Regions from separate parts of the Aquitalea sp. ASV11 genome, predicted to be linked through region 1. Evidence: predicted binding sites of a transcription regulator. Region 1 holds the regulator's gene; the other holds the start of a gene.
The links. Region 1 encodes sigma-54, which starts transcription at its own class of promoters, with help from an activator protein. Its sites were predicted from a motif close to CTGGCACGCTTCATGCTT; they were not measured.

Region 1 (15,849 bases):
AAGGTGAAAAGCAGCAGGCGCTGAAGCAGGAACTGAAAAAGCAGATCACCACCATTCTGCCCTGAACCGGGTCTTACTTCCGTCAGCCAAAGCAAAAGGCCGTGTCAGTGACACGGCCTTTGTCATGCCGGAGCTTGCATCAGCTCTGCAAGATCACCCCTGCAGGATACGGCTTTCAGCCAGGGCCAGTTGTTCCGGCGTCCCCAGCACCACCAGTACATCATTGGCGGCGATCTCAAAGCTGTCGTCAAAATCCAGCCGGCGAATGCTGTTGCGGCGGATGGCCTTGACCTCCACCCCCAGCGCCTGCAGCTGCAAAGCACCCAGCGGATGGCCGATGGCATGCGCGCCAGGGCAGGCCTGAATGCTCAGCAAGCGCGGCACCAGGGCCTCGTCCAGCCCCTCGCCATCATCACTGGTACCGCGAAAGAAGCCACGGAACAGGTTGTAGCGTTCTTCACGTACCGAACGGATACGGCGCAATACCCGGTTCAGCGGCACCCCCAGCACCATCAGCGCTTGCGAGGCCAGCATCAGGCTGCCCTCCATCACCTCGGCCACCACTTCGTCCGCCCCGGCACGGCGCAGCTGGTCGATATCGCTGTCGTCCACCGTGCGCACGATCACCGGCAGATCAGGCCGCGCAGACTGCACGGTATGCAAAATGCGCAGCGCCGCATGGGTATCGGCAAAGGTCACCACCACTACCTTGGCGCGCATCAGGCCACCGGCTACCAGCACTTCTTTCTTCCCGGCATCGCCAAACACCACCGGGTCGCCAGCCTCGCCAGCCTCGCGCACCCGCTCCGGGTCCATGTCCAGCGCAAAGAAGGGAATGTCTTCCGTCTCAAGCAAACGGGCCAGCGCCTGACCGCTACGGCCATAACCGCAAATCAGCACATGGTCGGACTTGCCCATGCTTTCCACCAGCAAGTGGTGCAGGCTCAAGGCCTGCATCATCCAGTCCTGCTTCACCAGACGACGGGTGATGGCTTCGCCGTGCATGATCATGAAGGGTGCCACCAGCATGGACAGCAGGATGGCGGCAATGGCGGCCTGCTCGGTGCTTTCGGCAATCAGGCCCAGGTTACCGGACAAGGCCAGCAGCACAAAGCCGAACTCACCGCCCTGCGCCAGGGCGAGGCCAGCACGCATGGAATGATTGGGCTGGTGACGCAGCAGCCGCCCCAGTACAAACACGATGCCCAGCTTGGCCAGCAGCAGCAAGCCCAGCATCAGCGCCACTTCGCCAAAGCGCTGGTACAGGATGGGCAATTGCAGGCGCATGCCGACGGTGACAAAGAAAAAGCCCAGCAGGATATCGCGGAAAGGCTTGATGTCCTCTTCCACCTGATAGCGGTATTCGGTTTCTGAAATCAGCATGCCGGCCACAAAGGCACCCAGTGCCAGCGACAGGCCGGACAGCTCGGTCAGCCAGGCCACCCCAAGGGTGATCAGCAAGACGTTGATCATGAACAGCTCGCCCGAGCGCTGTCTGGCCACCAGATGAAACCAGGGTCGCATCAGGCGCTGGCCGAAAAACAGCAGCAAGGCCATCACCGCCACCACTTTCACCGCAGCCAGGCCCAGGTCCATCCACAGGGTTTCACTGCCACCGGCAAAGGCAGGCAGCAGAATCAGCAGCGGCACCACGGCAATGTCCTGAAACAGCAGCACGCCGATGGCCAGTTGTCCGTGCTGCAGGTTCAGCTCCAGCCGCTCGGTCAGCAATTTGCTGACAATGGCGGTGGATGACATGGCCAGCGCGCCACCCACGGCAAAGCCGGACAGTGCAGAGCCGGTCAGCCAGCCCATCACCACGGCAATCAGCAGCAAGGTCACCACCACCTGTGCCAGGCCAAGGCCGAATACCAGATGGCGCATGGCCCGCAGCTTGGGCAGCGAGAACTCCAGCCCGATGGAGAACATCATGAACACGATGCCGATTTCACCCAGGAACTGCGTTTCCTCGCCCTCGGGAATCACGCTGGCCACACCGGGTCCTGCCAGGAAACCCACCACCAGGTAGCCCAGCATAGGCGGTACGCGCAAGCTGCGACACAAGGTAACGGACAACACGGCAGCCAGCAAAACCAGCACAATCGGGGCGAGCGAATGCATGAACGCAACCATCTCCTGTGAAAAAGCGGGAAAAAGCCATGACAAGCAGCACGGCACAAGGCAATGATCAAGCGCCCCGACCATCCGGCAAGCGCATGGTCAGGAACAAAAAGGCAGGCAGGTGCATGACGCCATGACAGGGCAAAATCACACGCCAAGCAAAAGATGCACCAGCTTCTGCCTCCGACGATTATAACCTTTGATATACTTTCCCCTATGGAAAAAGCGCAAACAAGCTCCCGGCTCGATCTGGCACGTGAAGTGCTGCAGACCGAGGCGGATGCAATTCTGGCCCTGTCAGGCCGCCTGAACGGCGATTTTCTGCGTGCCGTGGATGCCATTCTGGCCTGCCGTGGCCGCATTGTGGTAACAGGCATGGGCAAGTCCGGCCATGTCGGACGCAAGATCGCCGCCACGCTGGCCAGCACCGGCAGCCCGGCCTTTTTTGTTCACCCGGCCGAAGCCGCCCACGGCGACCTGGGCATGATTACCTCACAGGATGTGGTCATCGCCCTGTCCAACTCCGGCGAATCCGGTGAAGTGGTTGCCTTGCTGCCCGCGCTCAAGCGCAAGGGGCTGGTGCTGATCGGCATGACCGGCAACCCCTCATCCTCGCTGGGCCGCGAAGCCGACATCCTCCTGGACACCCAGGTGGAAAAAGAAGCCTGCCCGCTGGGCCTGGCCCCCACCACCAGCACTACGGTGCAGATTGCGCTGGGCGATGCCCTGGCAGTCACCCTGCTGGATGCCCGCCAGTTCGGCCCGGAAGACTTTGCCCTGTCACACCCCGGCGGCAGCCTGGGCAGGCGTCTGCTGGTCCATGTCAAGGACCTGATGCACAGTGGCGACGAACTGCCGCGCGTATTGCCCGGCACGCCGCTGAAAGATGCCTTGCTGGAAATGTCGCACCAGCGCCTGGGCATGGTGGCCATTGCCACGGCGGACAATGACATCAAGGGTATCTATACCGATGGGGACCTGCGCCGCACGCTGGAACGCTCCGGCAATATCTACGACCTGCTGATCGACCAGGTGATGAGCCCCGCCCCGCAAACCATCTTGCACAGCAAGCTGGCCACCGAGGCCGTCCACCTGATGGAACAGCGCCGCATCACCAGCCTCTTGGTGGTGAATGCCGACGGCAAGCTGGCCGGCGCCATCCACATGCACGACCTGCTCAAGGCCGGCGTCGTCTAGCCGGCAACAAGGAAGCCCATGCAAGCCATTACCGAACAAGCCCGCAAGATCAAGCTCCTGATCATGGACGTTGACGGCGTCATGACCGATGGCCGCATTTACTACAATGCCCAGGGAGAAGAGAGCAAGTCCTTCTATGTGCAGGACGGCCTGGGCCTCAAGCTGTTGCAATCCACTGGCGTACGGCTGGCCATCATCTCCGGGCGGGCCGACCGCTGCGTGGAACACCGCGCACAGGCGCTGGGCATCGACTTTTACTTCGGCGGCATCCACAACAAGCAGGAAGCCCTGAATCAGTTGCTGCAACAGGCGGATGTCACGCTGGAACAATGCGCCTTCATCGGCGACGACCTGATCGACCTGCCGGTTCTGCGCCGCGTCGGCCTGGCGGTGGCCGTGCCGGCTGCCCCCACCCTGGTACGCCAGCATGCGCACTATGTCACCGGCTTCCCCGGCGGTCAGGGCGCAGTGCGTGAACTGGCCGAGCTGATCATGCAGGCGCAAGGCAATTTTGACGCCATCGTGGCACGGTATCTAGCATGATCCGTTCGCACCGCCTGTTTCCCATCCTGCTGGTGCTGATCACCGGCTTGCTGACCGTCTGGCTGGATGCCGTGTCACGCTGGCAGCCCAGCAAGCACGAGCTGGACCCGAACAAGCCTGAAGTCGTGGCGCAGGGCGTGATGGCCACCCGCTTCGACCCCAAGGGCATGCTGCAGGACAAGATGATTGCCAGCCGCATGTGGCAATACCCGGACCGCACCGAGTCGTATTTCGAATCGCCGGACCTGCAAAGCTACAAGAATGGCGTACTGGCCTACCATGCCATTGGTGAAAGCGGCCGTTACAACAGCAAGACCAAACAGGTACTGTTCGACAAGAAAGTCACGCTGATCCAGCCGGCCACCGCCACGCAACTGGAAACCCGCGTAGTCAGCAGCAATATGCGCATTGACACCGTCAAGCACATTGCCCGCGCAGATACCCTCACGCACTTCTACTATGGCAAGTCCAGCGGCAGCGCCGTGGGCTTCATTTACGAACAGCAGGCTGGACAATTACAGCTGCTGTCCAACGCAAAGGCCACTTATGAAAAATAACTGCCGCCGCTTCATCCGGCTGGCCTGGCTGGCCCTCGGCCTGTGCGCCATCCAGACCGCCCATGCCGAAAAGGCCGACCGGGACAAGCCCATCGAAATCAGTGCCGACCGGGGCAACCTCGACCAGCTCAAGGGCGTCACGGTATGGCAAGGCAATGTCGTCATCATCCAGGGCACACTCAAGCTCAATGCCGACCGCGCCACGGTCACCCAGGACAAACAGGGTAACCAGACCATGCAGGCCACCGGACGCCAGGTCAACTTCCGCCAGAAAATGGACGGCAAGAACGAATGGATCGAAGGCCAGGCCAACCAGCTGGACTACAACACCGTCACCCACGTTGCCGTGCTCACCGGCAATGCCCGCGTCAAGCGTGGCAGTGATCTGGTCATCGGCAATGTCATTACCTACAACACCGAAACCGAAATGTATGAAGTCAGCAGTGGTGCCAGTAGCAATGGCGGCCGCGTGACAGCCATCATTCAGCCCAAGCCCAGGGACAACAGCCCAGCTGGCAAGAAAACAGACGGAAACACCCAATGAGCGGCCCCAGCATCCTGAAAGTGGAGCGCCTGAAAAAACGCTTCAAAAAACGTACGGTGGTGAAGGACGTCGCCCTGCAGATCCAGAGCGGGGAAGTGGTCGGCCTGCTTGGCCCCAACGGTGCCGGCAAGACCACCAGCTTTTACATGATTGTCGGGCTGATCGGTGCCGATGAAGGCGAAATCACGCTGGATGGCAACAGTATCACCCACCTGCCCATTCATCAGCGCGCCCGCCTTGGACTGGGCTATTTGCCGCAGGAAGCTTCCATTTTCCGCAAGATGACGGTGGAAGAAAACATCACGGCGGTGCTGGAAATTGCCGGTTACAAGGGCGACAAGCTGGAGCAGGAACTCAGCCTGTTGCTTGACGACCTCAATATCGCCCACCTGCGCGAAAGCAATGCGCTGGCACTGTCCGGTGGCGAGCGCCGCCGAGTGGAAATTGCCCGCGTGCTGGCCACCCGCCCACGCTTCATCCTGCTGGACGAACCGTTTGCCGGGGTAGACCCGATTGCCGTCATCGACATCCAGAAAATCATCACCTTCCTGCAACAGCGTGGCATTGGCGTATTGATTACCGACCACAATGTGCGTGAAACCCTGCGCATCTGCGATCGCGCCTACATCATCAGTGATGGTTCGGTACTGGCTTCCGGCGAGCCGGAAGAACTGGTCAACAACGAGAAAGTGCGCCAGGTCTACCTGGGCGAGCACTTCCACCTGTAAGCCATGAAACAGTCACTACAGCTACGGGTCTCCCAGCAACTCACCCTCACGCCGCAACTGCAACAGTCCATCAAGCTGTTGCAGCTGTCCACGCTTGACCTGCAGGCAGAAGTCGAACGCTTCTTGCTGGACAACCCCATGCTGGAACGCGGCGATGAGCCGCCCTCGCATGACAGCAGCCAGGCAGAAACGCCGGCTGCCCAGGAAGAATCCACCAGCACGGCGTCGGACAGCAGCGATGGTGACAACAGCCAGGACGCCAGCAATGGCGAACTCACCGACTGGGGCAGTGGCAGCCGACGCAACGACGGGGACGATGAATTCGACCCCATGCTCAACGTCCCCTGCCCGGTCAGCCTGCGCGAACACCTGTTGGCGCAGCTGGGTGAACTGACCCTGCCCACCCGCGACCAGGCCATCGTCCAGCTGCTGATTGAAGAACTGGACGACAACGGTTTCCTGACTACCGATCTGGAAGAACTGGCCAGCAACCTGCCGCTGGAACTGGAACTGGAAACCGATGAACTGATGGTCGGATTGCGCCTGTTACAGCAATTCGACCCCCCCGGCATTGCCGCGCGCAACCTGGCAGAGTCGCTTGGCCTGCAATTGGCCCGTTTGCCCGCCAATGAGCCCGGCCATGCACTGGCCCGCCAGATTGTGGCCGAGCACCTGACGCTGCTGGGCAATCGCGATTACACCCGCCTGAAGCGCATTCTGGGCGTGGATGACGAAGCCATCCGCCAGGCACAGCAGCTGATCGCCCGGCTGACACCCCACCCTGCATCCAGCTTTGGCGGTGAAGACGTGCACTATGTCATTCCGGATGTCACCGTGCGCAAACGGCGTGGTCACTGGGTGGCCGAACTCAATAACGGCGCGGTACCGCGCTTGCGTGTCAACCAGCTATACGCCCAGATGCTGTCGGAAAACCGGGCAGGCGCAGGCGAACTGACTGGCCGGCTGCAAGAAGCCAAATGGCTGGTCAAGAACATCCAGCAACGATTTGACACCATTCTGAAAGTGTCAGAAGCTATAGTCGAAAGACAGCAAGCGTTCTTTGAACACGGTGAAGTCGCCATGCGGCCGCTTATCCTGCGGGACATCGCAGACGAACTAGGCCTGCATGAATCGACCGTCTCACGCGTCACTACGCAGAAATACCTGCTTTGCCCTCGTGGTCTGTTCGAGCTGAAGTATTTCTTTGGCAGTGCACTGGAAACCGACAGCGGCGGCGAATGCTCGGCAACGGCCATCAAGGCGCATATCCGCCGCATGATAGACGGTGAAAACCCGGCCAAGCCACTTTCGGACAGCGCCATTGCCGACGAACTGGGCAAGCAAGGGATTCAGGTTGCAAGACGCACCGTTGCGAAGTATCGTGAAGCTATGCAGATACCGCCGGTCAATCTGCGCAAGGCATTGTGATTCACGCCTTGAAGAATATCCGCCCGCCCGGCCGACCCGACCGGGTAGTCAACACAAGAAGGAGTTAGGGTATGAACCTCAAAGTAACCGGTCTCCACCTCGAAGTAACCCCGGCCATCCGCGAATACGTGGAAACCAAGCTGGAACGCATCACCCGCCATGTCGATCACGTGATTGACGTTGCTGTCACCCTGTCGGTAGACAAGCTGGTACAGAAGGCGGAAGTGAATGTTCACCTTTCCGGCAAGGATATCCACGTAGAGGCCACCGACTCCGACATGTACGCTGCCATCGACGCGCTGATGGACAAGCTCGATCGCCAGGTACTCAAGCACAAGGAAAAACAAAGCGAACACCGTGCAGCAAGCCCGCAGGTTCAACCGGAAGCCAGCTTGTAAGCATTATGTATTCGATGCGGGAACCCGGCGGGTTCCCGTTTTTATTTGCTCGGAGCCTTTTTCATTTTGATGAAGGCAACGTAGAATTGGCCAGTTTCTGTAGCCGCGTGCAACCATTCCTATGAGCCTGATTGGCAAAATCCTGACACAGGATCACATCCTCCCGGACCTGGATGTCGCCAGCAAGAAGCGCGTCTTCGAGCAGGTGGGCCTCCTTATCGAAAACACCCACGGCATCGCCCGCAGTGAAATTTTCGACTGCTTGTTTGCCCGGGAAAAACTGGGCTCCACCGGCCTTGGCCAAGGGGTGGCCATTCCGCATGGCCGTGCCAGAGGGCTCAAGGAAGCGGCAGGCGTGTTCATTCGCCTGAAGAACCCGATTCCTTTCGATGCGCCGGATGGCAAGCCGGTGCAAAGCCTGTTTGTCCTGCTGGTGCCGGAACAGGCAACCGACCTGCACTTGCAGGTGCTCTCGGAGCTGGCACAGCTGTTCTCCAGCAAACAGCTGCGTGAACAACTGCTCAGCGCAAGCTCGCGTGCCGATCTGTACCAGCTGCTCACCGGATGGAATACCAACCATGCCTAGCATTACCGTGCGCCGGTTGTATCAGGACAACCAGCAAAAGCTCAACCTGACCTGGGTAGCAGGCACCGGCGGCGCGGACAGCCCCATCGGCAATGACGAACAACGCCCTACCCTGGCCCTGGTCGGCCACCTGAATTTCATTCACCCCAACCGGGTGCAAGTGCTGGGTCTGGCCGAGGTGGACTACCTCAACCGGCTGGAACAATCCGCCGCCAAGACCGCGCTGGACCAACTGTTCCACAAAACCATGTCTGTGGTGATGGTGGCCAATGGCCAGCCAGTGCCCAAACTGCTGCGCGACTACTGCCACACCCACAATGTGCCGCTGATGAGCACACCGCTGGAAAGCCCCTACCTGATGGATGTGCTGCGCATCTATCTGGCGCGCGCACTGGCAGTTTCCACCGTGTTGCATGGCGTGTTTCTGGATGTGCTGGAAATCGGCGTGCTGATCATGGGCGATTCGGCCATGGGCAAGAGCGAACTGGCACTGGAACTGATTTCCCGTGGTCACGGCATGGTGGCCGATGATGCGGTGGAACTGTACCGCATCGGCCCGGAAACCCTGGAAGGCCGTTGCCCGCCGCTGCTGCGCGACTTTCTGGAAGTGCGCGGCCTGGGCATCCTGAATATCCGTACCATTTTTGGCGAAACCGCTGTGCGTCCGAAAAAGGTGCTAAAACTGATTATTCACCTGGTCAAGGCCAACGACCAGGCGATGCAGGCCCTGGACCGGTTGAACATCCAGTCGGAAACCCAGGACATCATTGGCGTGACGGTGCGCAAGGTGGTGCTGCCGGTTGCGGCAGGTCGCAACCTTGCGGTGCTGGTTGAAGCGGCTGTGCGCAACTACATCCTGCAACTGCGTGGTATCGACAGTACCCGTGAGTTCATCGAACGCCATACCAACTTCCTCAGAGATCAGGAAAATGCGCCTGATATTGATTAGCGGCCTGTCCGGTTCCGGTAAATCCATCGCCCTGCGCGCACTGGAGGACTCTGGCTTTTACTGTGTGGACAACCTGCCAGCCACCATGCTGCACGAAGCCATGTCGCTTTATGCCGATTATGGCTACCAGCAGATTGCCATCAGCGTGGACACCCGCTCCAGCCCTTCGCTGGGCGCACTGCCTGCCGAGGTGGACAAACTGCGTCAGCAAGCCGTGGATGTACGCTTGCTGTTTCTCGAGGCCAAGCCGGAAACCCTGGTCAAGCGTTTTTCCGAAACCCGCCGCCGGCATCCACTGTCGGGTAGCGGCTCCACGGTGGAGGAATGCATCCAGCTGGAGCAGGAACTACTGGCCAGCGTGCAGGAAATGGGTATTCGCATCGACACCAGCGAATTATCAGCCAATGCATTGAAAACGGCCATCAAGCAGTTGGTGGAAGCAGACAGCAGTCGGCTCACCATCATTTTCGAATCCTTCGGCTTCAAGCATGGCGTTCCGCTGAACGCCGACTTCGTGTTTGACGTCCGCTGCCTGCCCAATCCCTATTACGACCTGGCCTTGCGTCCGTTTACCGGCCGCGACCAACCCATCGTCGACTTTTTTGCGGGGCAACCGCTGGTCGCTCAAATGGCGGAAGATATCCGCTGCATGATTCTCAAATGGTTGCCCGAATTCAGCCGCGAAAACCGCAGCTATCTCACTGTGGCCATCGGCTGTACCGGTGGTCAGCATCGCTCTGTCTTTATTGCCGAACAACTGGCCAAGGCCTTTCCGGCCGAACAGGTCCTGTTACGACATCGCCAGTTGTTTCGCGAATCCTGACCGGTCACCTGCCTGGCTCGCAGCATCCCGCTGCGCCGGCAGGCAGGACCGCCACTGGAAACAAGATGCAAACACCCCAAACCGTTACCGTTGCCCTTACCGGAGCCTCCGGCCTGCCCTATGGCCTGCGGCTGATCGACACCCTGATTGGTGCAGGCGTCCGCGTGTGGGTACTTTATTCCCAGGCTGCACAAATCGTGGCCAAGCAGGAGATGGACCTGCAACTTCCCTCCCGCCCTGCCGAATTTGCCCAATGGTTGCAACAACGCACAGCTGCCACAGAAGGACAGCTGGCGGTATTTGGCCGTGAAGAATGGTTTGCTCCGGTCGCCTCCGGCTCCAACCCGGCCGACGCCATGGTGGTCTGTCCCTGCTCCATGGGCACCCTGGCCGCCATTGCACAAGGCATGAGCGACAACCTGATTGAACGGGCTGCCGATGTCAGCATCAAGGAAGGGCGCAAGCTGATTCTGGTACCACGGGAAACACCTTTCTCCGTCATTCATCTGGAAAACATGCTCAAGCTGGCGAGGCTTGGGGTGGTGATCCTGCCACCATCACCGGGCTTTTATACGCACCCGTCCACCATCGAAGACATGGTGGACTTCGTGGTCGCCCGCATACTGGACCAGCTACGCGTTCCCAATAGCCTGATGCCCCGCTGGGGAGAACCCGGCAAGGAGTAAGCATGCACAATGCAGCCCTGTGGAGCCTGGCGGACTTGCGTCAGCTGGAAGTAGTCGCCGCACAGCGTGGCATCCATCTGATGCAGCAAGCCGCGCAAGCCACGGTAGATTGGGTGGAGCAGCATGTCGCGCAAGGTGCGCGCATTCTGGTAGCTGCCGGTCCGGGCAATAACGGCGGCGATGCCTTGGTGGCAGCAGTGCTGCTGATGCAGCAAGGTTATCAGGTGGATGTGCTGCTGCCACAACCACCACTCAGTACAGAAGCCTGTGAGGCGCTCCAGACCCTGCGCCAGGCTGGCGGCCTGCCGCTACAGCAATTGAGTGTGGATTACTCTTCGCCTGCCTTGCTGATTGATGGTCTGTTTGGCATTGGTCTGAACCGGCCGCTGGATGACTTCTGGTGCCAGCTCATCAACCAGCTGAACCAGCTTTCCTGCCCCACACTGGCACTGGATTGCCCCAGTGGCCTGAATGCCTATACCGGCCAGGCTCCTTCAGCCTGCATCAAGGCCAGCCACACGCTGACCTTTCTGTGCCACAAACCGGGTTTGTTTTATGCAGCCGGTGCCAACCATGCAGGACAGGTGGAATGTGCTCCACTGGACTATCCCGCAGAACTACAACCCGTGGCTGCCGGTTATTTGAACCGGCAGGATGCCCGCATGCTGCGGCGAAAACCGGATAGCCATAAAGGCAGCCACGGTACGGTCAGCATTGTGGGAGGCTGCCCCGGCATGAGCGGTGCCGTGTTGCTGGCCGGACGTGCCGCACTGGCCGGAGGTGCGGGCAAGGTCCATGTGCTGAGCCTGGATCCGCGACTGGTCGTCGATACTGCTTTTGCCGAATTGATGCTGCATGGCGACGCCCAACCTGCCAACCAGCCCGCTTGTGATGTCCTGGCAGTGGGCCCCGGCCTCGGCCAAAGCGTGCAAGCTGTGCAGTGGCTGCAACAATCGCTGGGCAGCCCGCTGCCGCTGGTGCTGGATGCGGATGCCCTCAATCTGCTGGCAGCCGATACCAGTTTGCAAAAGCATCTGCGCCAGCGCAAGGCCGCCACCATCATCACGCCGCATCCGGCGGAGGCTGCCCGTCTGCTGGCCTGTACCACAGCGGATATTCAGGCTAACCGGCTGGAAGCCGCACAACAGCTGGCCGCTACACTCAATGCAGTTGTGGTGCTCAAGGGGGCAGGCAGCCTGATATGCGCACCCAGACAGCCCTATTACCTGAATACCAGCGGCGGCCCGGCACTGGCAGTCGCCGGACAAGGTGATGTACTGACCGGCCTGATTGCTGCCTTATTGGCGCAGGGTATGCCAGCGCTGGACGCCAGCTGCCTTGCTGTCCGGGTTCATGGCCTGGCCGGGGACCAGTATCAGCAGGAAGCTGGCGGCCCCATTGGCCTTACCGCATCGGCTACTGCCTTGCGCTGCAGCGCCATCCTTAATCGATTAAGCAGTTAAAGCACGGTCCACGATCGCGATTCGCGAGCGTTATCCTCCACACGCAAAAACAATTAATGACATAGTCATTGCAAAATTCAAAAATTATTCTTTTTTTATAGAAAAGTACCGTTCTCTGTGCTGTACACGGCTAGGTAGAATGGAGCCATTCCGTGATGGGAGATTTTCCTTGCAGCAACAGAAGAAAGCATATTTGTTCGGGCTGAGCGCCGTATTGGCATGGTCTACCGTGGCAACCGCCTTCAAGATCAGCCTGGCTCACCTGTCCCCGGCACAACTGGTTTTGTATGCCAGCATTGCCTCCACCCTCTGTCTGCTCGGCATTTTGCTGGCCCAGGGCAGGCTTGGCAGCCTGTGGCCTGCATTACGACAGCACTGGCGCCATTCTTTAGTACTGGGTGCGGTAAACCCGCTGATTTACTATCTGATCCTGTTTCAGGCCTATGCGCTGCTGCCGGCACAAGAGGCCCAGGCCATCAATTACACCTGGGCGCTCACCATGACGCTGCTCTCAGTCCCCTTGCTCAAGCACAAACTCAGCCTGCACGACGCCCTCGCTGCCATCATTTGTTATCTGGGCGTGCTGGTGATTGGCACCCACGGTCAGTTGCTGAGCCTGCATTTTTCCAGCTTGCGCGGCGTGGGCTTCGCCCTGGCTTCCACCTTGCTGTGGGCGGCCTACTGGATCTTCAATGCCCGTGACAAGCGCGAACCGGTGCTGGGACTGACGCTCAATTTCATGATGTCGCTCCCCTTGGCCTTGCTGTATTGCGCACTCACCGGCCAGCTGACTCCCGTTGCCTGGCAGGGACTGGCCGGGGCTGCCTATGTCGGTGCGCTGGAAATGGGCTTTACCTTTGTCTTGTGGCTCAGTGCGATGAAACTGACCCAAAGTACGGCCAAGATCGCCAACCTGATTTTCCTGTCACCACTGTTATCGCTGGTGCTGATCCACTTTGTCATCGGAGAAGCCATCCTGCCATCCACACTGCTTGGTCTGGCGCTGATTCTCGGTGGTCTGCTGCTGCAAAAGCTGCAACGCAGCCAAGCCAGTTGTGCGGTACAGGCACAGTAGACCATCAGGCACAGGCTGGATGTTGCTGGTCAACACCGCGGATTACACACTTTCTTCTGCACAAAAGTGGTGCCATTTACCACCGGAATCCATGGAATTGACGTTTCCCTGACAGATTGAAGTGACATCCTCATGCAAGCAGTGACACCATGCATGACAGGCAAAAGTGGCATTTCAGTTCAAGACTTCCTAGGATTAAGCAGGCCTAAAGGGATAATAAAAGTAATGAACAGTATCAAATCCAAGCTCAGGCTCTGGCTAATGATAGGGGTGACGGTAGTGGTGGCCATTACCGGCTTGATGACGTATCAGCAGAACCGTGGTCAGGACGAAGAAGACTATCAGGCACAGCGCGCCTCACTGCAGGCACGGCTGGCACTGGCACTACCGCATGGGGTGTGGCAGATGGATGATGCCTACACCAGGCTGACGCTGGATGCCGAACTTGGCTGGAGCTCCGTACTGGCCATCCGCATCACGGGTGATGCCGGGCTGAATATCGGCCGGATCCGCAATAATGACACGGCCTCGCTGCGGGATATGGCACCTGCAGAAAAACCGGTTGGCGATGACACACTGACCATTCCCATCATCTATCAGAACCGTGAAAAGCTGGGTGTGGCGACCATCTATCTGTCACGTAGCCAACTGGCCCATCGCCAGACCATGCACTTGCTGGAAATCCTGCTGGAAATCCTGGTGCTGGATGGCCTGATTTTCATTGTGATGACATATAACCTGAACCGCTTTGTGTTCGACCCGCTCAAGGAACTGCAACGCGCGCTGGACCAGGCAGCCAGCAGCAACGATGCCAGGTCACTACGCCTGACCGAAGCCACGCAGGATGAGTTCGGCGCGGTCAGACGCAGCTTCAACCGTATTGTGGATCGCATCTCGGCTGATCTGGCCATGCGGACGGCAGCCGAAGCGCAGGCGCGCCAGGAGCGCGACAATGCAGAACAAGCCCTGCAACAACTGGTGCAAACCCAGCAAACGCTGGTGGAAAGCGAAAAACTGGCCTCACTGGGTAGCCTGGTGGCCGGTGTGGCCCATGAAATCAACACTCCTGTCGGCATCACGCTGACTACCGCTTCCCACCTGGCCACCAGCACACTGCACATCACCGAGAAACTGGACAACGGCGGCATCAAGAAAAGCGACTTCCAGGCCTATCTGGATTCGGCCCGTGAATGCTGCGATCTCATCCTGTCCAATTCCGAACGCGCAGCCAGCCTGATCCACAGCTTCAAACAGGTTGCCGTCGACCAGACCAGTGAACAACGGCGGGATTTCCAGCTAAACGATTACCTGAGCGAAATCGTCACCAGCCTCAAGCCGCGTTTCAAGCGCTCCCAAACCAATATCACCATCGACTGCGAAGATGACTTGCTACTGGACAGCTACCCCGGAGCCATCTCCCAGGTGGTGACCAATCTGCTGGTCAATGCCCTGGTGCATGGGTTTGAAGAAAAACCCGGTGGCAATATCCATATCCGCGCCGAGCGCTACCAGGCGGCCGAAGTGCGCCTGAGCATCCAGGATGATGGCAAAGGCATACCGGCAGAAAACATCAACCGGGTGTTCGATCCTTTTTTCACCACACGACGTGGCAATGGCGGCAGCGGCCTAGGCTTGCACATCGTCTATAACATCATCCGGCAACGTCTCGGTGGCACGATCGAAGTGCACAGCGAAGTGGGCAAAGGCAGCGTATTCATCATTACCATGCCCTGCACCGCTCCCGAGGTTTCCCACAAGGAGGGTAAACAATGAGCCAGCTAGAAAATAACGATGACAACTGGCTGCTGGAGGACGACCCGGCAGATGCCGGCAATGCGCTGCAGTCGTACAAACGGCCATGGAAAATCCTGATTGTTGATGACGAACCGGATGTTCACAGTGCGACATCGCTGGCAATACGCAATATCCGTTACAAGGATCGCGGGCTGGAACTGATCAGCGCCTATTCCGCAGCGCAAGCCGAGCAAATGCTGCAGCTGCACGATCATATCGCCCTGATCCTGCTTGATGTGGTAATGGAAACCGATGATGCCGGATTGCAGCTGGTACAGCGCATCCGCGAAATCATGCAGAACAACACCACCCGCATCGTGCTGCGCACCGGCCAGCCCGGCCAGGCACCAGAGCAGGAAGTGATCCTCAATTACGATATCAACGACTACAAGACCAAGACCGAGCTGACGGTACAAAAGCTGTTCACTACCGTGATTGCTTCCCTGCGGGCCTATGAAAACCTGATTACCATCGAAAAGAACCGTCAGGGACTGGCCAAGATTCTGGAAGGTGCGGCTGACTTGTACCAGATGTTCTCGCTCAAGGAATTTGCCTCCGGGGTGCTCAAGCAGATCAGTGCCATTCTGGATGTGGGGACCGATGGCATTCTGTGTGTGGAAAGCACGCCGGACCTGACCGGTCGGCCGCAGCTGGAAATCCTGGCCGCCGCGGGTGCCTATGAAACCCTGCTCGTAAGCGGCAGCCTGGACGATTATCCCGAATTGGCCCAGGCCATCCGTCAGGCCTTGCTGGAAAAGCGTAATATCTATCAGCACCCCTACGATGTGCTGTGCATCACGGCCCAGAATGGCCGCGAATTTGCCATACACTTCACACCGCCCTGGCCGCTGGATGATGTCGAGCGCAATCTGCTGGAAGTCTTCTGCCAACGCATTTCCTCGGCCTATGACAACCTCTACCTGTACAACCAGCTGCGCCATTCGCAAGAGGCCACCG
Region 2 (15,849 bases), on a different contig from region 1:
CCATGGCCTCGCCCACCAGAATGATGGCCGGGCTGCCCATGCCTGCGGCCAAGGCGTCGGCTTCCAGCGTTGCCAGGGTGCTCAGCAGGCGCTGCTCCTGCGGGGTGCTGGCCCACTGCACCACTGCCACCGGGGTGCTGGCTGGAAGGTGTTGCAGCAGCGCCTGATTCAGGCTGGCAATGCGGCTCATGCCCATGTAGATGGCCAGCGTGGTGCCGGTGGCAGCCAGCGCCTGCCAGTCCGGCTCGCTGTGGTCCTGTGCGTGGGCAGTCACCAGCGTCACGCCACGGCAATGCTGACGATGGGTGAGCGACACGCTCAGGCTGGCGGCTGCCGCCAGTGCCGCGCTGATGCCGTTCACCACTTCCACCGCGATACCGTGTTGTTGCAGGTAGCGGATTTCCTCACCGGCGCGGCCAAACAGCAGTACCTCACCGCCCTTCACCCGCACCACCCGCCTGCCCTGCAAGGCATAACGGCGCATCAGGCGCTGGATGAAATCCTGCGGCGTGGACTTGCAACCACCGCGCTTGCCCACCCGCACCACCTGCGCCTGCGGAGCCAGACTGACGATGTCCGGGTTGACCAGCTCGTCCAGCAGCAGTACTTCTGCCCCCTGCAACTGGCGCACCGCCTTGAGGGTGAGCAGTTCCAGATCGCCGGGGCCTGCCCCCAGCAGCACTACCTTGCCGGTTTCGCGTTTCATGCTGTTACTCCTGTGCTCAGGCAGGCTGCGCCATAGTGGCGGCCATGCGTTTGATTTCCGGCACACAGGAACCGCAGACGCTGCCGCAGCCCAGTGTGCCCTTGAGTTGTTCCACACTATCCCCCCGCTCCAGACACTGGCGGATGGTGTTTTCGCCTACCTGCCGGCACTGGCAGACCATTTTTTCGCGCACCACGGCGCGCTGTCCGGCCGGGGCAAACACAGTCAGCCGTGATCCCTGCCATGCCTCACCGGCTTGCAGTTGCTGCAACAGGCTGTCCGCTGCCGGGCCGTCTGTGACATTGCTGCTGGCAAACACAAAGGCCGCCAGATGGCCATCGGCCCAGGCCACGCGCTTGACCACGCCACGGCGGTCGTCGCGGTATTCCAGCACATCAGGACCGGGCTGCAGGCCCAGCACATCCAGCAGTTGCTGCAGCCAGCCATCCAGCGCCTGTTCGTGCGCGGCGCGCAACAGCAAGACATCCGGGTTATGCAGCGCAATGGCGGCATAGCTGCATTGGCAAAGAAGCGGTGCCAGCCGCGCCTGCATGGCGGGCAGGTCGTCACAACGCAGCGCCGCCGTTACCCGCCAGGGCAGGCTGATTTTTTCCACCTTGACGGCGGCATGCTTGAGTTCCGGCTGGAAGGACTGGCCATCCACCTGCGGCTGGCTGGTTTCATTGATGCCGCCACTATTGAGAAACTGGCCATTCCAGTGCATGGCCGCAAATACCGTGCCGCCGGGCAGTTCGCGGCTGATGGCAAGCGGCAATACCAGCTGGCCACGCTTGCTGCTGATGCGCACCAAGTCGCCCGCTTGCAGGCCACGCCGTTCGGCATCGTCCGGGTGCATCTCCAGTGCCGGTTCCGGGCGATGGGCAAACAGCTGTGGCAGACGGCCGGTGCGGCTCATGCCATGCCACTGGTCACGCAAGCGGCCCGTCAGCAGGCGGAAGGGGTAATGCGCCGATACATTCTCTGCCGGTGGCTGGTAGCGCACGGCATGAAAACGGGCGCGGCCATTGGCAGTGGCAAACACGCCATCGACATAACGCCGCGCCTGGCCCTGTACCGCGCCAGCAGGCAGCGGCCATTGCTGCGGCCCGGCGCTGTCCAGCAAGGCATAATCCAGCCCGCTGATGTCCAGATCCCGCCCGGCGGTGAGCGCGCGGTGTTCGTCGAATACGCTGGCGACTTCAGTATCAGCAAACAGGCTGGCCGCGCCGGGATACAGCAGTGCTTCCAGGCGGCGGGCAATCTGGCTGACAATCCAGCCATCGCTTTGCGCCTCGCCCGGTGGCGGCACGGCGGCGCGTACCCGGCTGATGCGGCGTTCGGAATTGGTGACCGTGCCCTCTTTTTCACCCCAGGTCGCGGCAGGCAGCAGGATGTCGGCCAACGCAGTGGTGTCGGTATGGGCAAAGGCATCCTGCACCACCACCAGCTCGGCCTGCGCCAGTGCGGCGCGCACCTGCGGCAGATTGGGCAGCGAATGCGCCGGGTTGCTGCAGGCAATCCAGATGGCCTTGATGCGCCCCTGCTGCAAGGCGTCGAACATGGCAATGGCGGGCAGGCCGGGCGTGGCCGACAGCCGCTCGGTCGGCACGCCCCAGTGGGCGGCCACTTCGGCACGGTGCGCGGCATTGTCGATATCACGGTGCGCCGCCAGCATGGTGGCCATGCCACCCACTTCGCGCCCGCCCATGGCATTGGGCTGGCCGGTGAGCGAGAACGGCCCGGCACCGGGCTTGCCGATCTGCCCCGTTGCCAGATGCAAGTTGATCAGCGCCAGGTTCTTGTCAGTACCGTGGCTGGACTGGTTCAGCCCCATGCAGTACAGCGACAGGCTGGCCGGGCTGTGGCCAAACCACTCGGCGGCCTGGATCAGGTCTTCTTCGCGGATGCCGCAGATTTCCGCCGCCATTTTGGGCGTGGTGTTGCGCACCATCTGCTTGAGTTCGGCAAAGCCTTCGGTATGGGCGCTGATGTAATCCGTCGCCACCAGCCCTTCCCAGATCAGGTGATGCAGCATGCCATTGAACAGCGCCACATCGGTGCCGGGCTGAATCTGCAAATGCAGGTCGGCCATGGCGGCGGTGTCGGTACGGCGCGGGTCAATCACAATCCAGCGCGTGTTCGGCCTTGCCGCGCGGGCGTCCTCCAGCCGTCGCAGCAGCACCGGGTGGGCGTAGGCCAGATTGCTGCCGGCAAACAGCACGCAGTCGGCCTGTTCCAGATCGGCATAACAGCTGGGCGGGCCATCGGCACCAAAGGCTTTCTTGTAAGCGGTAACAGCGCTGGACATGCACAGGCGGGAGTTGGTGTCGATATTGTTGGTGCCCACCACGCCCTTGGCCAGCTTGTTGAACAGATAGTAGTCCTCGGTCAGCAACTGGCCGGAGACGTAAAATGCCACCGCGTCCGGCCCGTGCTGGCGGATGATGCGGGCAAAGCTTTCCGCCACGCTGTCCAGCGCAGCGTCCCAGTCAACGCGCTGGCGCGGCGCGTTGCGGGTGAGCCGCATTTCCGGGTACAGCGCACGGCCACTGTCGCTGGCGGCGCTGGCCGCCAGACTCAGCCCCTTGCTGCACAGCCGGCCAAAATTGGCCGGGTGCTCCGGGTCGCCCCGTACACCGGTAATGCGTCCGTCTTCGCTGGCAATCAGCACGCCACAGCCTGTGCCGCAATAGCAGCAGGTGGAGCGGGTTTCAGTCCTGCCCATTTTGCCCATCCTTTTCTGATGACAAGGTCCCGTTGCAACCCGTTGCAATCCTTTGCAATAGGCCTTGTTCACAAGCCCAGCAGCACCATGCCCTGTTCCAGCTTCACCGGAAAATGGCGGGCACAGCCTTCGTCCGGCGCGCGTGCTGCGCCGCTGGCCAGGTCGATATTCCAGCTGTGCAGCGGGCAAGTAACAGACTCGCCATGCACAATGCCCTGGCTGAGCGGCCCGCCTTTGTGCGGGCAGCGGTCCAGCAGGGCAAACACCTTGTCATCATGGGTGCGGAACACCGCCACATTGCCACTGGCGCGTTCCACCACCCGGCTGCCTTGCAGCGGAATGTCAGTCAGGGCGCAAATCAGTACCCAGTGTTGGCTGTCTGTCATGACGTGCGCTCCTCAGGCTTCCAGCTTGATCGGAATGAATTCGTTTTTCTGCGTACCGGCAATGCGTGCCGCCCATGGGTCTGGCAAGCCTTGCAGCGAGAACAGCAAGCGCTGATACAAGGCCTGGCGGCTGGCGGCATCGGCCACTACCCTGGCCTTGATGACATCCAGTCCGACACGGGCGATGAAGTGCACGGTACGGTCCAGGTAGTAGGCTTCCTCGCGGTAAAGCTGCAAAAAGGCGCCGCTGTATTCTTTTACTTCCTCGGCGGTTTTTACTTTGCACAGGAACTGCGCCACTTCGGTCTTGATGCCGCCGTTGCCGCCTACATACAGCTCCCAGCCGGAATCCACCGCAATCACCCCCACGTCCTTGATGCCTGCTTCGGCACAGTTGCGCGGGCAGCCGGACACCGCCAGCTTCACCTTGTGCGGCGACCACATATTGGCCAGCATGGTTTCCAGATCAATGCCCATCTGGGTGCTGTTCTGGGTGCCAAAGCGGCAGAACTCGCTGCCGACGCAGGTTTTCACCGTGCGGATGGATTTGCCGTAGGCATGGCCGGACTGCATGCCCAGGTCCTGCCAGACATTGACCAGGTCTTCCTTTTTCACCCCCAGCAGGTCGATGCGCTGACCGCCGGTAACCTTCACCATCGGCACCTGGTATTTGTCGGCCACGTCGGCAATGCGGCGCAGCTCGCTGGCGGTGGTGACGCCGCCTTTCATCTGCGGAATCACCGAAAAGGTGCCGTCCTTCTGGATATTGGCGTGCACCCGTTCGTTGACGAAGCGGCTTTGCGGGTCGTCCACCGCCTCGTGCGGCCAGCTGGACAACAGGTAGTAGTTGATGGCCGGGCGGCAGGTGGCACAGCCATTGGGGGTGCGCCATTCCAGAAAATGGAACACCTCGGCATGGGTCAGCAGATGTTGCTCGCGAATGGCCTTGCGCACTTCGCCATGGCTGCGCTCGGTACAGCCGCACACGGCCTTGGTTTTGGGCGTTTCCTGAAAATCCGTGCCCACCACACTCATCAATATCTGCTCCACCAGGCCGGAGCAGGAACCGCAGGAGCTGGCCGCCTTGGTGTGCTTTTTCACCTCGTCCAGGGTAAACAGGCCCTTGTCCTTGATGGTTTTGACGATAGTGCCCTTGCACACGCCGTTGCAGCCGCACACTTCGTCGCTGTCCTGCATGCAGGCGGCCTTGCTTTGGCCCTGCACGCCGGAGTCCCCGATGGTGGATTCGCCAAACATCAGCGTGTCGCGCAATTCGGCCACCGAGCGGCCCTCGCGTAGCAGCTTGAAGTACCAGGCACCATCGGCGGTATCGCCATACAGGCAGACCCCGGCCAGCTTGTCGTCCTTGATCACCAGCTTTTTGTACACGCCGCCTGCCGGGTCGGACAGCACGATGTCTTCCATGCCCTCGCCGCCCATGAAGTCACCAGCCGAGAACAAATCAATCCCGGTGACTTTCAGCTTGGTGGACAGCACTGAGCCCTGATAGCGACCAATACCCAGCTGGGCCAGATGGTTGGCGCACACCTTGGCCTGCTCGAACAAGGGGGCTACCAGACCATAGGCCACACCACGATGACTGACGCACTCGCCCACTGCATAGACGCGCGGGTCGTAGGTTTGCAGTGCATCGCTCACCACGATGCCGCGTTCGCAGTGCAGGCCACAGGATTCGGCCAGCGCGGTATTGGGGCGAATGCCTACCGCCATCACCACCAGTTGGGCGTTTATCTCTTCGCCATCGCTAAAACGCACCCCGGCAACACCGCCCTGGCCGTCATCCAGAATGGCGGCAGTCTGCTTGCCCAGCAAAAAGCCGATGCCGCGCTCTTCCAGCGCCCGCCGCAGCAAGTCTCCGGCTACATCATCCAACTGGCGGTCCAGCAGCCAGTCACCCAGATGCACCACGGTGACCTCCATGCCGCGCAGCTTCAGTCCGTTGGCGGCCTCCAGCCCCAGCAGGCCACCGCCAATCACCACCGCCTGGCGCTTGGTCTTGGCGGCGTCCATCATCAGCTCGGTATCGCGGATGTCACGGTAGCTGATGACGCCATCCAGATCCTTGCCCGGTACCGGCAAGATGAAGGGCGTGGAGCCGGTGGCCAGCAGCAGGCGGTCGTAAGCCGCTTCGGTACCGTCTTCGGCGATGACTTTGCGCCGTACCCGGTCGATGGTGGCCACATTCTTGCCCATGTAGAGGGTGATGCCGTGCTCGGCGTACCATTCAACACTGTTGAGAATGATGTCCTTGAAGTCCTGCTCCCCGGCCAATACCGGCGACAGCAGGATGCGGTTGTAGTTGGGGTGCGGCTCGGCACCGAACACGGTGATGTCGTACAAATCCGGTGCCAGGCCCAGCAACTCTTCCACCGTGCGGATACCGGCCATGCCATTACCCACCACCACCAGCTTTTGCCGGGCCTTGCCCTGCAGTTCTGCCATGTTCATCCTGCTCTCCTTTGCTTCTTATACCCGTGCCGCGGCAACGGTCCAGCCACTGCGCCAGCGTTGTTTCACCCCAGCCAGGCTCAGCCAGGCCAGGCAGCACAGGCAGGCAAACAGCCACAAACCTGCGGAATAACCACCGCTAGCCTGCTTGATGGCTCCCAGGCTGGCGGCCAGCGCAAAACCACCAACCCCGCCCGCCATGCCTACCAGGCCGGTCATCACGCCGATTTCCTTGCCAAAGCGTTGCGGCACCAGCTGGAACACCGCACCGTTACCGGCACCCAGGCACAGCATGGCCAGGATGAACAGCAGCAGTGCCACCGATGGGCCACCCACATTGAAACCGGCCGCGCCAATCAGCAGCGCACAGCACAGATACACCGCGAGCAAGGAACGGGTGCCGCCCAGACGGTCGGCCAGCATGCCGCCCAGCGGCCGCATCACCGAACCGGCAAACACACAGGCGGCGGTGTATAGCCCTGCCGTTTTGGCATCAAAGGCAAACTGGTCGTGAAAGTAGCCCGGCAGCGCGCTGGCAAAGCCGGAGAAGCCGCCAAAGGTCATGGAATAGAAAAACATGAACCACCAGGCGTCCTTTTCTTTCAGCACGGCCAGATAGTCAGCCAGCTTCTTGGCTGGCGGCGCATTCGGTGCGTCCTTGGCACAACAGGTGAAAATGAGCAGCGCGGCAATGAGCGGAATGCAGGCCAGGCCGAACACGTTCTGCCAGCCAAAAGCCAGTGCCAGCGCCGGGGCAAACAGCGCTGCCAGCACAGTGCCGGAGTTACCCGCCCCGGCAATGCCCATGGCCGTGCCCTGATGCTGCGGCGGATACCAGCGCGAGGCCAGCGGCAGCGACACCGCAAACGAGGCCCCTGCCACGCCCAGGAACAAGCCAAGCAGCAGCGCACCACCCAGACTGGCAATGCCGACCTGCCAGGCAGCCAGCAAGGCGGCAATCACCACCAGCTGGCCGATGATGCCGGCCCCGCGCGCGCCGATACGGTCCACCAGCACGCCCATCAGCAGGCGCAGGATGGCCCCCGCCAGAATCGGCGTGGCCACCATCAGGCCGCGCTGCTGGGTGGACAGATGCAGTGCGCTGGCAATGGGCACCTGCAAGGGGCCCAGCAGATACCACACCATGAAACTGAGGTCGAAATACAGAAAGGCTGAAAACAGGGTCGGCTTGTGTCCGGCTTGCCAGAAAGTGCGGTCCATGTAGTACTCCTGTCGGGGAAGCGTGCTTCCCGCCAAATGGCCAAAACAAAAACGGCGCCCTCCCTGACTGTGAAGTCAGGAGAGGACGCCGTTGTCCGTATCGGTAGTGGCCGCCGTTGGCCACTGCCGTGATGTATGGTGCAGTCAGCACGCCGTTGCGCTGCTACACCGCACTTATTGCAATTTGCGTGCCAGCCGGAAAATGCTGTTTGCGGGAGTATTCATGCCGGTTCTGCCCGGATATTGCACCGCATCAGTGCGTGTATTGCGACAGCGCACCGACACTGGGCGCACTGCCGGAATAATCTGGCCAGTGGCTGCCGTCCATCAGCACGCTGTGACGGTCATGTACCGCTGGCAATGACAAGCCGCAGGCTCGGGCTGCCTGCTCATACAAGGCGGTCTGGTTGACGCTGGCCACCACGGCGGCCGCGTCATTGCCCTGCCACATGCCCCAGCGCCGGTATTGCTGCAAAAACCACAAGGCATCCGACGGATAAGGGTAATTGACGCGGCCTTCATCACAAAAATGCAGCAGACCGGCATCTGCAGCGGTCCAGTGTTGCAGGATCAGCTCCGCCGGCATGGCCAGGCAGTCTTCCGCGGCCAGCCAGCCGGCAGCCAGTGCGTGGTTTTCCGGCTGATCCAGCCAGTGGCAGGCCAGCAGCAGCGCCTGTACCAGACGCCCGGCCACATCCGGCTGCTGCTGTGCCAGTTCGCGTCGGCAAGCCAGCACCTTTTCCGGGTGATTCGGCCAGATGACTGCACTGTCGGTCACCAGGCGGGCTACGCCGCGCTGCTGTGCCAGTGCATGCCAGGGCTGACCGGCGCAAAATCCGTCCAGCACACCGGCCTGCATGGCATCGCTCATTTGTGCCGGTGGAATCACCACGCAACGGGCATCGCGCAAGGGATGCACACCCTGGGCGGCCAGCCAGTAATACAGCCACATGGCGTGAGTGCCGGTGGGAAAGGTATGCGCCAGTGCCAGCGGGCGGCCCAGTTGCCGGCTGATTTCCATCAGGCTGGCACCCTGGCAATAGGCATCGGCCAATGCAGGAGCCAGGCTGATGCCCTGCCCGTTCTGGTTCAGCGTCATCAGGATGGCCATGTCGCAGGGCGGATTACCCAGACCCAGCTGCATGCCATACACCAGTCCGTACAGCGCATGCGCGGCATCCAGCTGGCCGCTGATCAGCTTGTCGCGCACCGCCGACCAGGACGGCTGGCGATGCAGGCAGAATTGCAGACCCATTTCACGGTCCAGCCCCAGACGCTGTGCCACCACCAGCGGTGCGCAATCTGTCAGTGCGACAAAGCCCAGATTCAGTGTGTGCAAGCATGCGGGAACAGTCATGAATGTCTTTCAGCCCAGCAGCTTGCTGGAGTTGATCAGTTGGCGGGACAGTTCGGCCAGCCGCAAGCCGCTTTGCATGGCCTGGCTGCGCAGCAGCGCATAGGCGTCGGCTTCGGACAGCTGGCGGCGCTCCATCAGAATGCCCTTGGCGCGTTCGATCAGCTTGCGTTCTGCCAGTTGTTCTTCCATCTGCAGCAGACGTTTTTTAAGGCGGGCATCTTCTTCAAACTTGACCCGCGCCATGTCGATGATCGGTGCCAGGCGGCTGGCAGCCACCTGATCCACCACATAGGCGGTGACACCGGCACTGACCGCAGCCTGAATGGCGGGCAAGCCGCCTTGCTCGGCAAACATCACCACCGGGCGTGGCGCGGCATGGCCCATCAGTGCCAGTTGTTCCAGTGTGTCGCGGGAGGGGGATTCGGTATCAATGATGATGATGTCGGGAGACTGGCTGTCCACCAGTTGCAGCAGCTCCGCTGCGCCTTGCGCCTCTGCCACCACCAGATAGCCAGCCGCCGTCAGCGCAGCATGCAGCTGGGCCATCGGGCGGTCGGTATCGTTGACCAGTAATAGTCGTAATGGAGTGGAAGCAGTCATGGCAGCCATCATCGGGTGATGACCACCAGGGATGCAATATTCGTGCCCAAGGCCAGCCAGTGCGAGGAACTGCAAGCACCCCGCACCGCTTAGCCCTTGGACTCAGTTGGCCCGCTCTGGCAGCGGTATTTGCAGCCACTGCTGATAGAAGGTTTCGATGTCCGGTTCGAAATCGTGAATCACCGGATACCAGGGGGTGGGTGCTTCCACATCATGCATGGTGGCGCATTGCGGGCAGTAATACTCGCGATACACCTGCCACTGCGTGTCCGGTGCCATCAGCGGCGGGTACACCTCAGCCATGGCTTCGGGGCTATCACGCACATGAATCATGGCATTGAGCTTCCAGTTTTCGCGGTAATCACCAAACACATGGCCGCAATCGCACTGCGTCACCCAACGCTTGTCCTGGCAGGACTGCACGATATACAAATGCGGGCCCAGTGGCAGGATGATGCGGTCGGGGAAGCGCACCTTTTCCTGCAAGGCGGCCAGGTATTGCACGAAGCGCTGCTGATCCTTGGGCATGGACAACATGCGAAAGGTAGTGTCCCAGTCCAGCGTGCCATCCACCAGATGGGAAATCTGTTCATTGGTATATGCCGACATGTGCTGTCTCCTTCAGCATGGGGTTTTACTCTTCCACCTGCACTACGGTGGTGACATCGGGCAGCAAGGACAAATCCATGCGGTGTTTGGCACCATAAGACGGTACGCCCAGCTCGCTCTCCAGCAGCTGCCATTCATCCGGCAAGCTCCAGAAGGCCTTGAACTGGCGGCTGAACTTGTCCGACAGGGCAAAACTGGTGGCAAACATGTGCTGCACCTGTACCGAGGCCTGCCTGGCCAGAATCCGCTCGCGTTCCTGCTGCATCCAGACGCGGGTGGGCTGCGCACGGGCAAGCCTTTCCTGCCGCATTTGCGCGCGCCGCTGCCGGGTTTTTGCCACGTCCACGGCATAACGGCCCTTGCTGTCACAGCTGAACACCGCGCCATACACGCGTTCTGCGTATTCCGGCAGCAGGAATTGCTGGTTCAGGTCGGCCTCTATCGCCTTGGGGTCGCGGTCTATCGGGTCGCCAAAACCCGGTCCGCCGCGCAGGTAGTTGAGGTAGAGGTCGTAGTTGTCGTAACAGTCTTCGGTGCTCATGCACTGCTTGTCGCGCTTGACCCTGGCCCCCGCTGCCAGATGACGCTCGTAATCCGGTTGCGATGGATCGGTGTCGCCGCCCAAGGGCAAGGACTCGCCGCTGGCAATGCGTTGTTGCAGGCCGGTACTGTGGGCTTCAAAGCGATAGCCGGTCGCTGAGGGGTAGCCGCCCATCAGTCCCCAGTCGCTGTTCATGTAGCCATTGCCCATGAAGAACATGGTCCAGTCCTGTGCCTTCCACACCATGCGCAAGGTTTCAAAACCGCAGCCACCGCGGTATTTGCCATAGCCACCGGAGTTGGTTTTGACATTGCGCCCCAGGTAAAGCAGCGGCTCGGCCATTTCCCAGATTTCGATGTCGCCCATGTCGCCTTCCGGGTTCCAGATGGCCGCGGCGTGGTTCAGTCCGTCCTTGATGGCACTGGCGCCAGTGCCGCAAGAGCTGGCCTCGAAACTGTTGACCGCATGGATTTCACCATCCTGATTGATGCCGCCGCCTTGCAGCCAGTTGGAGGTGTTGGCATTGCCGGCATTGACTTCTTCCAGGTAGCCACGGCTGAAATAGGCCTGACTCAGCCCGCGCCACAAGGCGGACCAGCCGGACACCAGAAAATGCCAGGCGTAGGCATGACCGGTACGACGGTCATCCGGGTTACACCACGTGCCCTTGGGCAGGCGGAATTCGGTGGCGTAGTAAGCGCCATCATTGATGCGCTGGGTGGGCACCAGAGTCTGGCACATCATCACCCAGATGCCGGAAGTGAACGCCACCTGGTGGGCATTGAAGGTGTGCCAGCCCCAGCGGCTGGCCCCTTCGAAGTCCAACCGCCATTTGCCGTCCGGCCTGATGGTCATCTCGCACGGGGAATGCATGATGGAATCCAGCTTGGCAAAGGCATTGGATACCTGCACGTCTTCGTGTTTGTACGGTACGTCGACGAAAGATACTTTGCGGTAGACACCTGGCAGGGTCATGGCCTTGATCCGGCTCATCAGTCCGCGACGCCCTTCTTCTATGACTTCGAAGGCAAATTTCTCATACGCCTCGATGCCATCGGCCCGGATCACTTCCTCCACCAGATCGCGGATCATGTGGCAGCCGGCGATGCGGGTTTTTTCGTCGAGGATCCAGTACTTGGGCGTGCGTACCGAACGCTGCGATTCGTGCAGCCAGTCACGCAGCGGTACATCGTTGATGCCGGTCTTGCGGCAGGTAATCATGTAGCCATCACCAAAACGCTGGGTTTGCCCGGTGGACATGGAGCCCGGCGTTACCGCGCCGGTATCGATGACATGAGTAACCCCACCCACCCAGCCTATCAGCCTTTCCTCCCAGAAAATGGGCACGATGGTGGCAATGTCGCAGGGGTGCACATTGCCGATGGCACAGTCGTTGGTGGTGAACATATCACCGGGATGGATGCCGGGATTGCTCTCCCAGTCGTTTTCAATCATGTACTTGATGGCAGCCCCCATGGTGCCGACATGAATGATGATGCCGGTGGAAGTCAACACGCAGTCACCGGCAGCGTTGTAGAGGGTGAAGCACAGTTCGCCCTCTTGCTCGACGATGGGGCTGGCGGCAATTTTCTTGGCGGTTTCACGGGCATGCACCAGCCCGCCGCGCAGCTTGGAAAACAGCTTTTCATAGCCGATAGGGTCGCCATCGCGCAGCGCCAGCTCTGTCAGCCCGTTGTAATGCCCGGTGGCACGGGTACGCTCGATGATGGCGTCGCGATACTGTTTCAGGGTCTGGCCGTTGTGCAAAAGGTCGGCAGTCTTGAATTCCCGCTGGTTGAACATGTTCATGGTGCATCTCCTTATTGCAGCTGGCTCAGATGAAACAGTCGGTGCTTGTCCAGCCGGGTGGCAAAGCCGTCGGGCACCACAAAGGTGGTGGCATCGGATTCGATGATGGCCGGCCCGATGATGTGATTGCCGGCCTTCAGGCCCTCCATGCTCCACAGCGTGGCTTCAGACCATTTTTTGTGGCGGTAAAACGGGCGGGTTCCCAGGCAGGCGGCTGCGGGGGGAACCGGGCCGGCGTCCGGGTCTTCCGGCAAGGCAGGTTTCTGGGTGATTACCGTGCCGCGCAGGATGGCTGCGGTAATGGAAAAGCCCAGCTCCGGCGAGCGTGCGGCAGTGGCATAAACCCGCCCATAGGTGGTTTCGAAGGCCTCGACCATCCGGTCCCAGTGTTCGGCCGTGCTGGCCCAGGTGACCGGCGAGACGATTTCCAGATCATTCAGCTGCCCCATGTATTGCATCTTGAAACCGGGTATCAGCAATACATCCTCGGGCTGATAGCCATTGAGCACGAATTCGTCGATCACCTTGAGCGCCAGATCGGACCATGCCTCCTGCAAGGTCTGGCAGGCTGCCACCTTTTCGGCTGCGCTGGCATGCTGCGCCACACCCAGATCCACCGACTTGTCATAGCGGTATTCAAAGTCGGCACAGGCACAGCCAAAGGCCGAGAAGCCAGCCGCCCAGGCCGGGACCACCACGTCCTTGAAACCGACGCCGCCGGTATAACCATAGGTATGCACCGGCCCGGCCCCGCCATAGGAGAAGCAGGTGAATTCCGCCGGGTTGTAGCCCTTGGCACTGATGTTGGCACGCAGGTATTCGGACAGGGTGAGGTCCAGCAGCTCGATGACACCTGCTGCGGCATCTTCCACACTCAGGCCCAGCGGGTCGGCAATTTGCGCCTTGATATGCTTCCGGGCACGGGCGACATCCAGCTTGATGGCTCCGCCAAGGAAATTGTCCGGATTCAGATAGCCCAGCACCACATGGCAGTCCGACACCGATACGGTATCCAGCCCACTTTCCGGCCAGCAGGTACCTACCCGGTAACCCGCACTGTCCGGCCCCAGCTTGATGGCCTTGCTGTACGGGTCCAGCCGCACGAAGCTGCCGGCGCCTGCGCCGACCGAATCCATGGCGACCAGCGGCAGCGACAACACCAGCCGGGCCATGTCCGGGTCGGACTTGATGGCGAAGTTGCCCTTGGTGATCAGGGCGACATCGAAGCTGGTGCCGCCGATGTCCGAACAGGCGATATTGTCATCACCCAGGTATTCGCCCAGCAGCCTGGCACCAATCACCCCGCCGATGGGGCCGGACACGATGGTGCGTGCCAGCTCCTTGGCCTTCCAGCTGATGGTGCCGCCGTGGGTGGCCATTACCCGCAGGTCAAAGCGGGCGCCATATTTGCTGAACAGCTCACTCACCTGCTTTAGCGTCTGACGTGATGGCTCAGCCCCGTAGGCCTCCAGAATAGTGGTATTCATGCGGTGGCTTTCCTTGCGCGACGGGTAATAGTCCACCGAGGCAAAAACCGGGATATCTGCATGAGCTTGCTGTAGTTCGTCCAGCACAATGTCGCGTGCCTGTTGTTCGCTGCGCGGATTCTTGTGCGACTGCAACAGGCAAATGACGATGGCCTGGGCACCGGCTTCCAGCAGCTCGCGGGTGGCCAGGCGAACCTCATCCTCGCGCAGCGGGATGACAATTTCTCCCTGCACGTCGGTGCGCTCCGTCACACCCCGGGTGCGGGATACCGGCACCAGCGGTTCGTCGTAACGGTGGGTATTCAGATGAATGCGGTCTTCCAGCGCATAGCCCAGATAGCTTTGCAAGGCTCGCCCCATGGAGTGGATCTGCTCGAAGCCCTTGTTGCAGATCAGCCCCACCGGCAATCCCTTGCGTGCCAGGATGCGGTTGAGCATGGCGGTGCCGGAGTACACGCAGGTCACCAGCTCCGGATACACATCGTCAACCGTCCGGCCCCAGTGTGCCAGCGCATCCCGCGATGAGTGGTAAATGGCATGTGACTCATCAGCAGGATTGCTTTGTGCCTTGCCAACAACAAAACGCCCATCTTCGCGGACGAAAAAGGTGTCGGTCATCGTGCCGCCGGCATCAATGCCCATCACCTGAACGACAGATCGCCTTTGCATATTGATTCCTCCAGACTGAGTGGTTCGACATCGTGGTCTTGCCCTGACAACATCAAGTGGCAGCCAACCTGGCTGCGACAAATCTTTTGGCCAGAAACCAATGTCAGGCACCACGTGACGGGGAATGTCCCCAGCCTGGTAATGGCAACATGCGTGCCATCCCTGAAACCAAAACAGATTTCCCACTTTTCCATTTGTTTACAATGACTTGCAAAAACAAAAACAAGGCATGATGGAAAACGTACCTCAGCCAGGATGTCTTGAATACGGACAAGGACGCGGACAGTGTACGGAATACGGACAGCCCGCCTGACCGATGGGTGCAGGCCGGTCCTGCCCGATTTCCATGATGATTGACGCTGTTTCCGCCGCGCCTCATTCCACTCATGCTGAAGGTGAAATCTCCATGCCACGTTCAAAACCGCTGATACCGAGTGCCGTCAACGATGAACGGGTTGCCAGTTGCTGGGAAGCATTCATCTGCCAGGAAAGCAACCCGACCGATGCCATCCGTCAGGTCATCTGGCAGTCCTGGCTGCGCTGTCGCACCAGCGAGGTCAACCCGACACTGCAAGTTGCCCCGGTCATCGACAGCAAACAGCTGCTGACTGCACGCTGCCAGCAGGCAGAAACACTGCTTGGTGCGGCACGCCCGGTGATGGGCCTGTTGCGGGGGGTGCTCAAGGAATCCGGCTCGATGATCATGCTGGCCGACGCAGACGGCATGATTCTTGATCAACATGGTGCCCATCGCGCAAGGCAGGCAGGGGAGCAGGTGAATCTGGCACCCGGCGGTTTCTGGAGCGAATCGCTCATTGGCACCAATGCCATCGGAACCGCCATTGCCACCGGCCAGCCGGTACAGATTCATGCCAATGAGCATTACTGTCTGGATATCAAGCAATGGACCTGTGCCGCCGCACCCATCTTCGACCCCTACAGCCAGGCCTTGCTGGGCGTGATCGACCTGTCAGGACGCAAGGAAACCTTTCACGGCCATTCATTGGGCCTGGCAATTGCGGCGGCCAGACAGATCGAATGCACACTGCTGCAACAAGCCCATACCCTCAATCACCGCCTGCTGGAGCTTTCCACACTGGCCTTCAATCAGTACCGCAATGACTGCCTGCTGCTGTTTGACCGGCATGGCCGCCTGCTGAAACAAAACGGCAAGCTGCACGAGGCACAGCAGCAACACGGCGTCAGCCTGTTACATGATGGCAACTGGTATCTGCCCGCCTGCAATCTGGGCGACCCGGCCGAACTGCGT

Region 2: JHD62_RS13780 (NarK/NasA family nitrate transporter) is a predicted target of sigma-54. The motif match lies at 7,685-7,702, and genes of this name have one in related genera.

Annotation. Positions count from the first base shown of each region.
Region 1 is NZ_JAELUD010000019.1:18,146-33,994, forward strand. Features, by position in the region: gene JHD62_RS08495 (AsmA family protein) at 1-65, shown strand, start outside; gene JHD62_RS08500 (cation:proton antiporter) at 154-2,121, opposite strand; gene JHD62_RS08505 (KpsF/GutQ family sugar-phosphate isomerase) at 2,338-3,318, shown strand; gene JHD62_RS08510 (HAD family hydrolase) at 3,337-3,861, shown strand; gene lptC (LPS export ABC transporter periplasmic protein LptC) at 3,858-4,418, shown strand; gene lptA (lipopolysaccharide transport periplasmic protein LptA) at 4,408-4,962, shown strand; gene lptB (LPS export ABC transporter ATP-binding protein) at 4,959-5,690, shown strand; gene JHD62_RS08530 (RNA polymerase factor sigma-54) at 5,694-7,118, shown strand; gene hpf (ribosome hibernation-promoting factor, HPF/YfiA family) at 7,190-7,516, shown strand; gene ptsN (PTS IIA-like nitrogen regulatory protein PtsN) at 7,638-8,102, shown strand; gene hprK (HPr(Ser) kinase/phosphatase) at 8,095-9,051, shown strand; gene rapZ (RNase adapter RapZ) at 9,032-9,874, shown strand; gene JHD62_RS08555 (flavin prenyltransferase UbiX) at 9,940-10,560, shown strand; gene JHD62_RS08560 (NAD(P)H-hydrate dehydratase) at 10,563-12,023, shown strand; gene JHD62_RS08565 (DMT family transporter) at 12,193-13,098, shown strand; gene JHD62_RS08570 (HAMP domain-containing sensor histidine kinase) at 13,324-14,871, shown strand; gene JHD62_RS08575 (DUF3369 domain-containing protein) at 14,868-15,849, shown strand, end outside.
Region 2 is NZ_JAELUD010000042.1:7,231-23,079, reverse strand. Features, by position in the region: gene cobA (uroporphyrinogen-III C-methyltransferase) at 1-706, opposite strand, end outside; gene JHD62_RS13795 (nitrate reductase) at 723-3,431, opposite strand; gene nirD (nitrite reductase small subunit NirD) at 3,500-3,817, opposite strand; partial or broken gene nirB (nitrite reductase large subunit NirB) at 3,899-6,280, opposite strand; gene JHD62_RS13780 (NarK/NasA family nitrate transporter) at 6,305-7,507, opposite strand; gene JHD62_RS13775 (CmpA/NrtA family ABC transporter substrate-binding protein) at 7,761-8,864, opposite strand; gene JHD62_RS13770 (ANTAR domain-containing response regulator) at 8,874-9,464, opposite strand; gene JHD62_RS13765 (acetone carboxylase subunit gamma) at 9,567-10,073, opposite strand; gene JHD62_RS13760 (hydantoinase B/oxoprolinase family protein) at 10,099-12,423, opposite strand; gene JHD62_RS13755 (hydantoinase/oxoprolinase family protein) at 12,435-14,579, opposite strand; gene JHD62_RS13750 (sigma-54-dependent Fis family transcriptional regulator) at 14,986-15,849, shown strand, end outside.